2 regions of the Rhodococcus sp. 320_ES genome follow, and region 1 is predicted to be linked to the other one. Evidence: riboswitches for the same ligand, from Rfam matches in the RefSeq annotation. Region 1 holds a riboswitch; the other holds the start of a gene.

What was found. Region 1 has a riboswitch for thiamine pyrophosphate ahead of thiO (glycine oxidase ThiO). Riboswitches for the same ligand answer to the same signal wherever they lie in the genome.
Region 2: it holds a riboswitch for thiamine pyrophosphate, as region 1 does, so the genes downstream of both, AC59JP_RS22375 (TenA family protein) here and thiO (glycine oxidase ThiO) in region 1, are expected to answer to the same signal.

Annotation. Positions count from the first base shown of each region.
Region 1 is NZ_JCAWAG010000004.1:628,021-635,695, forward strand. It holds gene AC59JP_RS17400 (M28 family peptidase) at 1-7, opposite strand, end outside; gene AC59JP_RS17405 (ABC transporter permease) at 106-918, opposite strand; gene AC59JP_RS17410 (ABC transporter ATP-binding protein) at 915-1,865, opposite strand; gene AC59JP_RS17415 (thiazole synthase) at 2,059-2,817, opposite strand; gene thiS (sulfur carrier protein ThiS) at 2,810-3,010, opposite strand; gene thiO (glycine oxidase ThiO) at 3,007-4,053, opposite strand; TPP riboswitch at 4,051-4,166, opposite strand; gene thiE (thiamine phosphate synthase) at 4,195-4,860, shown strand; gene AC59JP_RS17435 (NUDIX hydrolase) at 4,841-5,701, opposite strand; gene AC59JP_RS17440 (GlnX family signal transduction membrane protein) at 5,824-7,173, shown strand; gene AC59JP_RS17445 (glutamate ABC transporter substrate-binding protein) at 7,197-7,675, shown strand, end outside.
Region 2 is NZ_JCAWAG010000007.1:118,690-126,364, forward strand. It holds gene AC59JP_RS22355 (GNAT family N-acetyltransferase) at 1-264, opposite strand, end outside; gene AC59JP_RS22360 (ABC transporter ATP-binding protein) at 275-985, opposite strand; gene AC59JP_RS22365 (ABC transporter permease) at 982-1,758, opposite strand; gene AC59JP_RS22370 (ABC transporter substrate-binding protein) at 1,736-2,740, opposite strand; gene AC59JP_RS22375 (TenA family protein) at 2,737-3,432, opposite strand; TPP riboswitch at 3,426-3,526, opposite strand; gene AC59JP_RS22380 (sugar porter family MFS transporter) at 3,553-4,977, opposite strand; gene AC59JP_RS22385 (hypothetical protein) at 5,020-5,670, opposite strand; gene AC59JP_RS22390 (SRPBCC family protein) at 5,704-6,105, shown strand; gene AC59JP_RS22395 (carboxylesterase/lipase family protein) at 6,120-7,661, shown strand; gene AC59JP_RS22400 (DUF1540 domain-containing protein) at 7,658-7,675, opposite strand, start outside.

The sequences.
Region 1 (7,675 bases):
GTTGCATGGACCGACCCTAACCAACACCACCGACATTCACCGGACGAAAACGACAAATGCCCGCACTCGCCAGGAGTGCGGGCATTCGTGGGCCGGAGACGGCCGTCAGGCGTCGCGCTTGTTCACCACGGCGATCGAGGCACCGAAGATCACAGCCACCCACACTGCGAAGTACAGCAGGGAACCCCAAGGGCCCCAGTGGAAGTCGCCTGCAGGAGCGCCCGGTTGCCCACCGCCACCGATGAAGTGGTTGATGTTCTCGAACGGAAGCCACGGCCGAACTGCGCGGCCGAACCCGCCGAACGCGCCGAGCAGGCTTTCGATCAGCAGAGGCCACAGCAGCAGCAGCGCGATGGCCGCGGCCGATTGCCGCAACAGCGCGCCGACACCGACAGCGAGGAACATGGCCAGGAACGCATAGATCGCGATTCCGTAGACGGCGCGCCAGCTGTCACCACCCGAGAGAGTCAGGTTGACACCCGCGTCGGGCCCCGCCGTCGCCTTGGCGACGTAGAACGCTCCGATCGCCAGCACCGCGGACAGCACTGCCGAGAACACGCCGATCAGAAGCGCTTTCGTGATCAGGACGCCGCCGCGATTGGGCATGGCCTGGAACGTGGTGCGGATCAGACCGAACCGATACTCGCTCGTGACCGCCAGTGCTGCAAGGATCATCAGCACGAGAATGCCGAACCCGCTCACCCCGGACATCGTGTCCGCGACCGACGGGAAGAAGGCGTCGGTCGGGTTGGGCTGGCGTCCGGCCGAGATGTCGTTCTGCAGCGCGTTCACCGACGCCTTTGACGTCAGGCCGATCACCGCGCCCAGCCCCAGGCCCAGCACGATGACGATCACGGTGCACCACTTCGGGGACTTGGTCGTCGTTATCTTGATTCGCTCGGCGGCGAGAACACTCATCGGAGCGCACCTCCCATCACGTCACCGGCGCCTTCGCCGTGGTACTGGACATCGTCACCGGTCAGCTTCATGAACGCCTCTTCCAGCGAGCCGTGCTGAGACGACAACTCGTGCAACACGATTCCGTGCCTGCCCGCAATGTCGCCGATCGCCTCCGTGGTGGAGTTCACCACCACCAGCGCCGGCTGCACCTCGTCGGCGCGGCTCGGTTCCCGCACGGTCAGACCCGACGACGTCAGTGCGCTGCGCAACGCGTCGAGTTGGGGGCTGCGCACGCGGACCGACGCCTCGGACGCCTGGTCGACGAATTGCTTGACCGACGAATCGGAGATCAGCCGGCCGCGTCCGATCACGATCAGATGCTCGGCCGTCAGCGCCATCTCGGACAGCAGGTGACTCGAGACCAGAACGGTCCGGCCCTCGGAAGCCAACTTGTGCATGAACTTTCGGATCCAGACGATGCCCTCGGGGTCCAGGCCGTTCACCGGCTCGTCGAACAGCAACACCTTCGGATCACCGAGCAGAGCGCCCGCGAGTCCGAGTCGCTGCGACATGCCGAGCGAGAATCCGCCGGCCTTCTGCTTCGCCACCTCCGACAGCCCCACCAGGCGCAGGACCTCGTCGACTCGGGACTTCGGAATGTCGTTGGACGCCGCCATCCACTCGAGGTGTGCGCGAGCGGAACGGTTGGGGTGCACCCACTTCGCGTCGAGGAGAGCGCCGACGGACCGCAACGGCTGCTTCAGCTCGCGGTACGGCTTGCCCTCGATCAGGGCCGATCCAGCGGACGGGGTATCGAGCCCGAGAATCATGCGCATCGTCGTCGATTTGCCGGCGCCGTTCGGTCCGAGGAAGCCCGTGACGATGCCGGGCCTCACCGTGAAGGACAGATTGTCGACCGCCTTCTTGTCACCGAACTGCTTGGTCAGTGATGTCACTTCGATCATGGCTGCAACGATGCCCGCAATCGACGGCGTGCACATCAGCCGAGGGTCGCGTCGAGGTCATCCCTGAGGATGAGATGGACCCTGAGAGGGGTGCGCGCTACTCCAAGCCGCGACTGCGCACCTTCCCTCAGTTCTCACACGTCACAGCATGTGTGGATTGCTGAAACCTGACCAGTCGAGCTGTTCCCGGCAGCTACTCCACCCCCGGCGACGACGCCTGCGCCCAGAACCGCTTCGGAATACGCCCCGCCAACGACGCCTGCCGCCCCGCCACCACGGCCGAGGCCATGGCCGACGCCATGAGCGGCGGATTCTTCGCCCGGGTCACCGCGGTCGCGAGGAGGACCGCGGAACATCCGAGCTCCATGGCCAGCACGGCGTCGCTGGCGGTGCCGATGCCGGCGTCGAGGATCACCGGCACTCCGGCTGCGGCGGTGATCATTTCGATGTTGTGCGGGTTGGCGATGCCCAGTCCGGTTCCGATGGGCGACCCGAGGGGCATCACCGCAGCGCATCCGATGTCCTCGAGCCGACGAGCGAGAACGGGGTCGTCGGTCGTGTAGGGCAGCACCACGAAGCCGTCGTCGACGAGATCCTCCGCAGCAGAGACCAATTCGATGGCGTCGGGCAGCAGTGTCCGCTCGTCGGCGATCACCTCGAGCTTGATCCAGTTCGTCTCCAGCGCCTCGCGGGCCAGTCGTGCCGTCAGCACCGCTTCGGCGGCGCCTCGGCACCCGGCGGTGTTGGGCAGCAGCGCGATACCCAAGCGAGACAACAGGTCCAGCACACCCGTCCCGCCCGACGCGTCGACCCGCCGCAGGGCGACCGTGGTCAGTTCGGTGCCCGACGCGATCAACGCCTCCTCGAGCACCGCCAGGTTCGCCGCACCGCCGGTGCCCATGACGAGGCGGGACGAGAACGTCCGGTCCGCGACCGTGAAGCCGTCATCCACCTTGGACCGCCGTGAGAACGTCGATGCGCCAACCACGTCCGAGTTCGTCGTCCCAGCGCGACTTGGTGTAGACCGCGCCGTCGACCGCGACCGCGATTCCGCGTTCGGGCATCGCGAGAGCGACGAGCATCTGACGCACGGTGGTTCCCGGCGCGAACTCGTGGTCCTCACCGTTGACGGTAACTCCGATCATGAGCGAAACCTTTCCAGTGTGGCCGCTGTGGCTTCGGGCAGCGGCGCCCCGTCGAGTTCGGCGAGAACCGCGTCCGCGGTGAGCGGCGCGTGCAACATGCCGTTACGGCCGTGTCCGGTCGCCACGACCGTCCGGGCGTCGAGTCTGCCGATCAGAGGAACGTTGTCCGGGCTCATCGGACGCAAACCCGCTGCTGCTTCGGCCAATTCGTAGTCGGCGACGCCGGGGAACACGCGTTCGGCGTCGGCGAGCAGATCTCGTACACCGCCGACGGTCACGGTGGTGTCGTCGCCGTGTTCGTATTGCGTTGCGCCGACGACCATTCCGTCGTGGCGAGGAACGAGGTACACCGACCGGCCGTTCACCGACGCCCTGATGGTCCGTGACGGGCCGGCCGACGAACCGGAACGTGCTCGCAGGCGCAGTATTTCGCCCTTCACGGGGCGCACCCGGACCGACGGGCACACGCGTGTTGTGGCCCACCCCGCAGCGAGGACCACCTGATCGGTGGACACCGTGCTCGAATCCTCCACGCGCTCGGGAGACACGTCGACCCCGGCGTCGACGGCGGCGGTCAGCAAGGCATCGACCACCCGACGGTTGTCGACCGCAAGCTCCGCGGGAGCGAGTAGCCCGATCCGAACACTCTGCGAGACAGACGGTTCTGCGGACCGCACGTCCCGGCGCGAGAGAATGTCCACCTGGTGTCCGCGAGCGGACACGAACTCGGCGACGGTGCGAAGATCCTCCGCGTCGGCGGCATCGAAGGCGACGGTGAGAGCGCCGCGCGCGGTGACGAGACCGTCGACGCCCAGGTCCTTGACGAACGTCGGCCATCGCCGCAGCGATTCGGCCCCGAACTCGAGGGGCGCTTCTTCGCCCGGCCAGCCCTCCGACAGGGGTGCGAGCATCCCACCGGCGACGTGGGACGCACCGCGGCCGACCGCGGGATCGGCTATGCGGACAGTCCATCCGGCCCTGGCGGCGCGCCAGGCGATCGACAACCCGATCACGCCGGCGCCGACCACGGTCACCGATTTCATGCTCACGTCCTTGTCTCCCTGCGCCGGCATTACCCGGATCAGGTGGTTACGGTCAGAGCCGTCCGCGGCTCACTCTCAGCCCTGCGATCGACAGGGCTCCCGTGCTGGAACTGTTCCGCCGCTCAGACTACCGTGCGACTCATGACCTCCCCGCGGGAAAGACTGAACTCGGCGCAGCTCTACCTGTGCACCGACGCGCGCCGGGAACTGGGCGACCTCGCCACGTTCATCGAGAAGGCACTGAGCGGCGGCGTCGACATCGTGCAGCTGCGGGACAAGGGTTCGGCGGGCGAGCGAGAGTTCGGTCCGATCGAGGCCAAGGAGGAACTCGCGGCACTCGCGGTGATCTCCGCCGCGTGCCGTCGCCACGGTGCGCTGCTCGCGGTGAACGACCGCGCAGATCTCGCGCTGGCGGCGGGAGCGGACGTGCTGCATCTCGGTCAGGGCGACCTGCCCGTGCACTACGCGCGCCGGATCGTCGGCCCGGACGTGGTGATCGGCCGGTCCACGGCCACCCGCGCGCAGGCGGCGTTGGCCGACATCGAGGACGGCGTCGACTATTTCGCGTCGGGTCCGGTGTGGGCCACGCCGACGAAACCGGGCAAGACTGCGGCCGGCCTGGAAACCGTGCGTGAAGTGGCGGATTCGCTGCCGACGCGGCCGTGGTTCGTGATCGGCGGGGTCAACGCCGAGAACGTAGGCGAGACCCTGGCCGCCGGTGCCACCCGCATCTGCGTCGTCCGGGCCATCACGCAGGCGCGCGATCCGCAGGCCGCGGCACGCGAACTCAAGAACGCGTTGCGGTAACACCCAGCGCCGATGGACCGACCGCGTCCACCCCGTCGGGCAGGCGCCGACGCAACCCTCGGTCGGCCGTGACCACCACGGTGGGACCGGCTGCCCGCGACGCCAATTCGACCACCGTGTCGTCGCCTCCGGAGCGCGCGACGACGGTCGTGACGGCCGGGTGCTGGGACACCGCTGACGCGGCGTCGCCTTCGAGCACAGCGACGATGGTCGAGACGTATCCGAACGAGCCCGAGGGCAGCTCCATCGTCCGCGGAAGAGACGCGGCCAGGTCCGCCAGAACCGCGGTGGTCGCACTCGCCCGATCGCGCCACCACGCCGAGTCGCCCGATTTCTCTCCGACCGCTCCGAGGTAGTTCGCGGTGTCGAGAACGACGTCGACGGCGGCCGCCCGCAGCGTCGGCCAACTGACGGCGAAGGCCGGATGCAGAGGCAGCGCGTCCACGTCCGCTTCGGCAACCCAGCGCAGTTCGGTGCTCTCGCCGTTCGGAACCGTCGCCAACGCGTGATCGGCGTCGGCGACGACGGTCGTGTAGGACCATCCGCTGTCGGAGGTGGCCGTGACTCGCGCGGCCCGCACCTCGAGTTGGGATTCGGTGATGCCGGCTTCCTCGCCGGCCTCGCGTACGGCGGCGTCGACGGGTGACTCGTGGCTGTCCATCGCGCCGCCGGGCAGTGCCCACGTGCCGCCTTGGTGCGACCAGGCAGCGCGGTGTTGCAGCAGGACCATCGACCGTCGTTCCTGGTCGGGAGCGCGGAGCAGGAGTCCGGCGGCGCCGTTGCGACCCCAGTGCCGGGTTCCGTCGGCGCCGAATACCCACCCGTCCCCGTCGCCTCGCACCCTTGCCCCCGCCCGTCGTCGCCGTCGCATTTCGTCGAAGACCAGACTAACGCTGCGCCGGCCATGACCGATCTTCGTCGAGGAGCATTCGCCAAGCGGTACGAGCAGGTCCTCTTGGCTTTATGCTCGAGAACCGGGCGCAGCAGCAGAAGGGACGCGAGGTGTACGTGCAGACGAGTGGGCTCGCGCTTCCGCGAGCAGCGTCCACTCGTTCCGAACGGTCGGAGATTCTGCATTCGACGCCGATCAAGCTGATCGCCGTCGGAGTTCTCGTGGCCGCGACGCTCATCACCACCGCCGTCGTCACCACCTTCGCCGTGGCCGATCGGCAGAACACCCTCGCCACCGTCCTGTCCCGCACCGAGCCCCTGTCCGACGCCGCGCAGAATTTGTACGGGCAGTTGTCCGTCGCCGACGCCGCTGCCGCGACCGCCTTCCTCTCCGGCGGGCTCGAACCGGCCGCGGTGCGAGACCGCTACTCCGACGCCGTCACCTCGGCGGCGGGTGAGGTGGTGCGCGCGTCGACGGGGCTCGACGCCGGGGATTCAGCGTCGCAGTCGACCCTCGCGAAGATCTCGTCCAGCCTGCCGATCTACGCCGGGATCATCGAGACCGCCCGCACCAACAACCGCGTCGGCAACCCAGTGGGCGCCGCCTACCTCGCCGAGGCGTCGACCCTGATGCAGACGTCGATTCTTCCGTGGGCCGAGGACCTTCACAGCACCAAGTCCGACGACGTCCGTGCGGCGCAGGAGCAGTTCGATCGGCCGCCCTGGCTGTCCCTCGTCCTGGTGGTGCTGTCGATCGTCGTTCTCGTTGCGGCGCAACGCTTCGTCTCGCGGCGGACGCACCGCACCCTCAACCCGGGACTCGCTCTGGGAAGCGTCGCGATGGTGGTGCTGTTCGTCTGGATGCTCGTCGTCGGACTCATCTCGTCGAGCTCGACCAACCGGGCCCTCGTCCGCGGCGCCGAACCCGTCGATCGACTCACCAGCGGCCGAATCCTGGCTCAGCAGGCCAGAACCGACGAAACCATCGGCATGGCGCGGCGCGGCGGGGTCAACGATTACGAGCAGTCGTACACCGCGGCCATTCAGAGTCTGAACGGAGTGTTGTTCAGCCTGCAGCAGGACAAGTCGCTGGACAACACCCGAATCGACGCATCGCTGAGCTTGGTCGACCAGTGGACGAAATCGCACGAGCGCATGAATGCCTCACTGGCGGTCGGTGATTTCGCCACCGCGGTCGCCATCGCCACCGGAACGAACGACGGCAACTCGGCCGACATCTTCGCCGCACTCGACGACGAGTTGGTCCAGGAGATCGACGTGTCGCGAGAAGAGCTGCGCAGCAACATCGCTCGCGCCGCCTCCGTGCTCGACGGGTTGACCGTGGGCATTTCGGTCCTCGCGGGAGGCTCCCTCATCGCTGTCGCGGGCGGCCTCGGTGTGCGGCTGAGGGAGTACCTGTGAGACGGCGACTCGCACTGCTCGCGATGGCCGCGGCTCTGGCCCTGGCCGGATGCGCCGAGGTCACACCGGTTCCCGCGAGTCCCGAGTCGACGACGCCGCCCGCACCGTTGCCCGACGGAACCTCGATCGTCACCGACGTCGTCGCGCCCGAACCACACCCTGTGGACTGTGGGAATCCGGTGGCGAGTCTGCGTCCGCGCGTGACCGTGCCCGCGGGCGCACCGCCTCCCGCGACGCCGAACGTCGACGCGATCCGCTCGCGCGGGCGTCTGATCGTCGGGCTCGACACCGGCAGCAACCTGTTCAGCTTCCGCGATCCCCTCACCGGCGACGTGGAAGGTTTCGACGTCGACATCGCCCACGAGGTGGCCCGCGATCTGTTCGGCGACCCCAACCGGATCGAGTTCCGCATCCTGTCCTCGTTGGCCCGCACCAGCGCCCTCGTGAACGCCGACGTCGACGTCGTGGTCAAGACCATGTCCATCAATTGCGAACGGCGCCA
Region 2 (7,675 bases), on a different contig from region 1:
CGTGTATTTGTCAGACGAGGCAATGAAATCGCGGACGAACCAGCACGTCGGCACCACTTTCGCGCCGGCGTCTCGGGTGTCGTCGAGCGCGAACTCGGTGATCTTCGCGGCGAGCCCGCGGCCACGGAACTCCGGCAGGGTGACCGTGTGATTGAAGTCGCGCACCCCGTCGTGCTCGACGTAGTCCGAGTAACCGGCCAAGGTGTCGCCGTCGAAGATCTCGAACCGCTGACGGTCCTGCTGGTGTTCGACCCGTGTCGTCATGGGTGCCAATCTACGCCCGGAGCAGGGCGAGCAATTCTCGTTCGTGCTCGACGAACGCGGGCGAGGTGATCACGTCCACGCCGCGGGGCCGAGGCAACTCGATCGACAGCTCGGCCACCACGCGAGAAGGTCGGTGCGACAACACGATCACCCGATCGGAGAGGTAGATCGCCTCGCGGATGTCGTGGGTGATCATCAGCACCGTCCACCGATATTGCTGCCACACACCCTGCAGCCAGTCCTGCATCGACGTTCGGGTGAGCGAATCGAGTGCTCCGAACGGTTCGTCGAGCAGGAGGACGTCGCGACCCTGCACCACGGTCCGCAGCAGTGCGGCGCGCTGGCGCATACCGCCGGACAGCTCGCGCGGGCGCGCACTTTCGAATCCCCCGAGTCCGAAGACGGGGAACAGTTCTCGGGCCCGGCTCCGCGCGTCGTTCTTGCTCACGCCCTGTACCTCGAGACCGAGGGTGGTGTTGTCGAGAATCGACCGCCACGGGAACAGCAGGTCCTTTTGCGGCATGTATCCGCAGCGGGGGGCGTCGACGGTTCCCGCGTCGGGGGAGTCCAGTCCGGCCAGCACGTTGAAGATGGTGCTCTTGCCGCAGCCGCTCGGCCCGATGATCGAGACGAACTCGCCGGGGCGGGCGGTCAGGTCGATCCCGTCCAGCACCGGTGTGCCGGGGTAGGACTTGACGACCCCGTCGAGCGTGACCGTCATGATGCCTCCGCCAGAATCCACGGAGCCACGATCCGCTCCACCGCGTACGTCAGCAGGAAGAGCACGATGCTGAGGACGGCGGTGACCACCACCGCGGCGAGCACCAGATCGGTGCGGAACGAGTTCTTCTGCTGACTCATGTAGATGCCCAGACCCGATGTGGCCCCGACGTATTCGGAGAACACCGCACCGACCACGGCGTAGGTGATACCGATGCGCAGCGAGGTGAAGAATCGCGGCATGGCGGAGGGAAGGCGTACGTACCGGAACACCTGACGGCGCGAGGCGCCCATGCTGCGCAACAGCCGCCCAGCGTCTCGATCAGCAGAACCGAACCCCTCGATCAGTCCGAGCGCCATGGGGAAGAACGTCACCAGCGCCACCACCAACAATTTCGGTGCGGTGCCGAAGCCGAACCAGATGATCATCAGCGGCGCTATCGCGATGATCGGCAGCGTCTGCGACACGACGAAGAGTGGAACGAGCGCACGCCGCAGCCACGGCGAGAAATCCACGAGCACAGCGAGAACCCAGGCGACCGTGAGGGAGAGTGCGAAGCCGAGAAGAGTGACCTGCAGGGTCGACCACGCGTGCCCGGCGATCACGTCACGTTGCGCCCAGCCCTGAGAGACGACCCGCGTCGGCGTCGGCAGGATCTGGGGCCGCACCCCGGCGACGCCGACGTACACCTGCCACACCGCGAGCAGAACGACGACAACCACCAGCGCCGGCGCGAACCGGCTCCACCGGTCAGTTCTGTGCGAGGTAGTCATCGGTGAAGTACGTCGACCAGTCCGGCTCGGACGTCAGCGGTGCGCCGCTCTGGTCGGTCAGGACGCCTGCCTTGTAGAGGAAGTCCGAATACCCCGTCCACTGTTGGAGAGTCTGGGTGCCGACGCGGCCGTCGGCGTCGCGCATGTACTTCTCGGCCAACATCTTCTGGCTTTCGCGCACCAGATCTTCGTCGGTGAATGCGCCGGGATTCGCGTCGATCAGGTCCTGCGCCGCCTTGTCAGGGTTGTCGGCGGCGAACTGATACCCCTTCTGCAGGGCCTGCACGAACTTTCGCGCCTCGTCGGGATGGTCCGCGAGCCATTGTTCGTTGCCGTTGACGACGATCGCGTACGCGTCGGGGAATCCGTAATCGGTGTACTGGAAGTACTTCATGGGCGTGCCGGCGCGCTGAGCTTCGAGCCCTTCCCATGCGTCGTAGGACACCGTGAAGTCGGCGTCGCCGTTGTAGACCGCCTCGTACGCGGACGTACCGAGCACGACCGTCTTGAAGTCACCGCTTCCGCCGTCGTTCGCGATGACCTGTTTCAGGGTCGCGTCCTCGCCGGCGTCGCCGAATCCGGCGTATGTCTTGCCGGACAAATCTTTCGGGCTGCGGATGTCGTCGCGATCGGCGCGCACTCCGATGCCGGTCGCCCAATGTTGCAGCGGCGCAAGCACGGACACGGTGCGCGCGCCCGCGGCCTTGGCGAACGTGGCCGAGCTCTGGAAGCTGATGCCGAACTCTGCGTTACCCGCGTCGACGAGAGTGTCGGGCGAGGTGTTGTTGTAGGGCAGGACGTTCACGTTCAGTCCGGCGTCCGCGAAGTATCCCTCCTGCTGGGCGACGAAGAGACCCGTGTGATTGGTGTTCGGGGTCCAGTCGAGGGCGAAGTCGATGGTCTCGGGACTGTCCGCGTTCGACCCGGCGCAACCGGTCAGGACCGACGCCGCAACGGCCACGAGTGCGATCAGCCGCTTCACGATGCGGGCCAGGGCTGGGGGAACAGGGCGGTGTCCCAGAACAGGAGCTCGTACCGCATGGCGACGACGAAGGCGTCGGCCATCTTCTCGCGCTCGACGTCCGTCGCGGATTGCGCTGCGGTATCGACCAATTCGCGTGCTCGACCCGCCGAGTCCTGAAACTCCTCGGCGTCGTAGGTGGTGACCCAGCGGGCGTACGGGTGATCCGGGTCGCGCGCCAGGACGTTCTGCGCGGACGCGGCGAGACCGCGGCCCACGTCCGCGTAGATCCAGAAGCACGGGAGTACGGCTGCCGCGGCGACTCCGAAGGACTCGGTGGCGGCCGCGGCGATCAGGTAGGAGACGTACCCCAAACACACCTGTGAGTGATTTCCGCCCCCGGAGGGGCGGTTTTCGCTCACAGGGAGGAGGGACGTGTGCAGCGACTTCTCGACCACAGCGGCCGTGGCCGCCGACGTGGCCCAGAAGGCGCCGCTCTCCGAGTCGGGAGCACGGGAGGCGAGAAGCGCGAGAGCCTTCGCGTATCCCTCGAGGTAGAGGGCGTCCTGCTCGATGTAGTGGTGGAACGCGTCCAGCGGAAGCGTCCCGTCACCGAGCCGTCGGAGAAATTCGAGTTCGTCGATCTGTTTGCGTAGAACAGCGGTCTGTTGCCACAGATCGTCGGTGAAGCGCGCGCCAGGTACAGCAGTCACAGCAGTGACATCCCTTCGTCAGCATTACCTGCATCAGGTTCTCGGGTGTCATCTCAGCCTTGCCGTCAAAGGCAAAGCACCCCGTGTCAAAGAACTGCCTCAACATAACACCATCCGGTGTCAGGCCTTCATGTCCTCCAATTCCATGCCCTTGGTCTCGGGAATGTTGCGCTTGACGAAGAAGAAGGACACCGCCGCGAAGAAGGCGAAGCCGCCGTACACGATCGAGAGTCCGACCATCTCCGTGAGCGACGGGAAGAGCAGCGAGATGACGAAGTTCGCGATCCAGTTCGCCGCGGTGCCGATTCCGAGCGCCATCGCGCGCATCCGGTTGGGGAACATCTCACCGAGCAGCACCCACATGACCGGGCCCCAGGTGGAGGCGAAGAAGATGACGAACAGGTTCGCGCCGATCAGCGCGACGACACCCCACGGGCTGGGCAGGCTGACGTTGTCGCCGCTGCCGATCTGCTGCGAGAACGCGACGGCGGCCATGACGAGGCCGACGAACATGCCGATCGACCCGGCCATCAACAGGTTTCGTCGGCCGACGCGGTCGACGAACAGGATCGCCACGAACGTCATGGCGACGTTGATGACCGAGGTGATCACCGACGTCGTGAAGGACTGATCCTCGGTGAAGCCGACCGACTTCCACAGCGTGGTCGAGTAGTAGAAGATCGCGTTGATGCCGACGAACTGCTGCAGAACGGCCATCACGATGCCGACCCACACCAACGGGTGCAGCCCGAACTTCGGTCCGCGGATGTCGGCGAACGACGACTTCTGCTCGGCCCGCAGGGTCAGCCGAATCTCGTGGATGCGCTCGTTGGGGTGCAGCTCGCCGGTGATGTTCGCCAGAATTTCGGCGGCTTCCTCGTCGAGGTGCTTGCCGACCAGGTAGCGGGGCGATTCCGGGATGAGCAGGGAGAGCACGCCGTAGATGACGGCGGGGACGACGCCGACGAGGAACATCCACCGCCACGCCTCCATGCCGAACCAGAGATCGTTGGACGCGCCGCCTGCGGTGTTCGCGAGGACCGCGTCGGAGAGCAGTGCGGCGAAGATGCCGATGGTGATGGCGAGCTGCTGCAGCGACGCGAGCGACCCGCGCATGCGTGCCGGTGCGATCTCCGCGATGTAGGCGGGCGCGATCACGGACGCGATACCGATTCCCAGGCCGCCGAGCACACGCCAGAGCATGAGGTCGGGAACGCTGAAGGCGATGCCGGAGCCGATGGAGCTGATGATGAAGAGCGCAGAGCCGAGGAGCATCACCTTCTTGCGACCCCAGCGGTCGGACAGGGAGCCGGCGAACCAGGCGCCGGCCGCGCACCCGAGGAGTGCGATGGCCACGGTGAACCCGGTGAAGAACTTGCCGAGCCCGAAGTTGCCCTGAATGGAATCGACAGCGCCGTTGATGACCGAGCTGTCGAATCCGAAGAGGAAACCACCGACGGCGGCAGCGACGGTGACGCCGATAACCTTGGCCGTGTGGTTGGCTGACGCCTGAGTGGTCATGCTGCGCCTACTTCGATCGAGTATTGGTTACTTTTCGCACCATACGCCCGAAGAATTGCGCTGCGGTCAGAAGACCCGGAATGCATTGTTCGACACGGTGAATCCGTGCTCGCCTCTGTCCGTGCAGGTGACCCCTGTCGACTCGTCCACCGCACACGTGAAGCCGTCGGCCGACAGCGGAGCACCGTAGGGAAGCTCCTGCGCCGGGCCGTCGAGGTTCGTGTACTTCGGATCGCCGAGGCTGACGAACCGGCCGGGTTCGCCGCCGCCGACCTCGATGGAGTTCGGAAACACCGACGTTCCGGGTGCGCCGCTGCCCTCCACTTTCGGGGCGTCGGCGGGGAGGTCGCCCTGGCACCCCGCCGCGGGTTGAGCCCCGCCCGTGATGATGGCGCAGTTGAACTTGCCGCTCGGTGAGGTGAAAAAGTAACTGCCCGAGACGGATCCGGCGTACTTCGACGGATCGACGGCGGGGGCCGCTGTCGACGTGGTCGTCGTGGTCGACATGTTGGTGGTCGTGCTGGTGCTGCTGCTGGATGTCGTCGTCGTCGTCGACGTTCGTGCGGGTGTGGTGGTCGGTGCGCTGGAGGTTGCCGTGATCGGCGGGCGGCCGTCCCCTCGGGGATTTCCCTCGACGGTGGTGCCCCCGCACCCGGTGAGCAGCGCGGCAGCGGCGAGTCCGACGACGAGTGCCCTGCCCCCACACCTGTTGGCCATGATCGAAACCGTAGCCGCTTCCGAATCAATGATGTGCAGACGACATTGCAGAAAACCGGCGGCGCGCCCGCAGACGTGGTGTGGGAGCGCTACATGAACCCGCTGATGTGGACGTCCTGGGCGCCGCAGATTCGCGGAGTCGACGCCAGCGACAACCGTCTGCGCGACGGCACCACCGGCACCGTCTACGGGCCGCTGGCCGTCAAGGCCAACTTCGAGGTACTCGTCGTCGACGAGCCGGCTCGCACCTGGCTGTGGCGCGCGTGGGTCGGCCCCGAGTCGCTCGGCCTCACACTCGAGCACGGCGTTCAGGATGCGGTGCGCGGAACGGGGCAACGCGGAACCCGAACGTGGTTGACCGTCAGTGGCCTCGCCCCGCTGGTACTGGGCTACTCGCCCGCCGCCTACCTCGCGCTCGGCCGCCTCGTCGCCTGACCGCGTTGCCTACGATGGATTCGGTGAAATCCGATTCCATCGTCGTCGACACGCCGTCCGGTCCGGTCCGCGGATACGCCGAGGGCGACATCGTCAGCTGGAAGGGCATACCCTTCGCCGCTCCGCCCGTCGGCGATCTCCGCTTTCGGGCGCCCGTGGCCCGCGAGCCGTGGCAGGACGTACTCGACGGCAAGCACTTCGGAGAGATGGCGCCGCAGGGACGCGACGGTCCCGTCCCGATGGATCCCAAGATGGTCATCGGGGAGGACTGCCTGTCGCTCAACGTGTGGGCGCCGCGCCCCGACGGTGTCCGTCGTCCGGTCATGGTCTGGATTCACGGAGGCGCTTACGCGTTGGGTTCGTCGGCCCAGAAGATCTACGACGGACGCAATCTCGCGCACCTCGGTGAGGTCGTAATCGTCACGATCAACTACCGCGTCGGCGCGTTCGGGTGGGTCGATCTATCGTCGGTGTCCGACGAATTCGACACCAACATCGGATTGCGGGATCAGATCTTCGCTCTCGAATGGGTGCGCTCGTCCATCGACGCGTTCGGCGGAGACCCGGGCAACGTCACCGTGTTCGGCGAATCGTCGGGCGGCGCGTCCATCACGACGCTGATGACGTCGCCGAAAGCCGAGGGGCTCTTTCACAAGGCGATCGCGCAGAGCTCGCCGGCCACGTCTGTATACGGACCGGACCGGGCGGAAACCGTCGCGCGGCGGTTCATGGAGTTGGTGGGTCTGTCGGCGGCGGACGCGCACGAGCTGCGCACGATGCCGTTCGAGAGGATCGTCGACGCGAGCGAGAAGCTCGTCTACGAGATTCCCGAAAAGGTGCCCGGCACACTGGGATTGGCACCGGTCGTGGACGGCGACATCGTCCCGCGCTACCCGGTCGCCGCGTTCCAGAAGGGGTTCTCGCACCGCATTCCGCTGATTATCGGATCCAATCACGACGAGGCGTCGGTGTTTCGGTTGATGCGGTCGCCGCTGATGCCGGTCACCTCCGACACCGTCACCAAGATGTTCGACGCGATCGCCCTCGATCACCCGGACCTCGCGCCCGCACGGGTGGCCGAGATCATGGCTGCGTATCCCGATCTCCCGAAGAGCAGTGGCGCGATCGCTCTGTCCCGCGACGCAGGTTTCCGAATGCCGAGCCTGTGGATTGCGGAAGCGCACTGTCAGCATTCCCAGACGTTCGTCTACCGCTTCGACCATGCGACGCCGGTCCTGCGCGCAGCGCGAGTCGGTGCCGGTCACGCGACCGAACTGCCGTACGTGTTCGGCAATTTCGGGACCTTCGACCGCGACCCGACGTTCTGGCTGGGTGGACGCAAAGCGGCACAGCAGGTATCCCGGCGGATTCAGCGACGCTGGGTGGCGTTCGCATGGCACGGGGTACCTGCTGCGTTGGACGGCTCGAAACACTGGGCGCCGTACGACGACGTGCGGCGTCGCACCCTCGTGATCGACGGCCACGATTCGCTCGTCGACGACCCCGACAAGGAACTGCGCGAAGTGTGGGGGCAGAAGGTGCTGGGGTTCAGTTAGGCCTTCGAGTACGT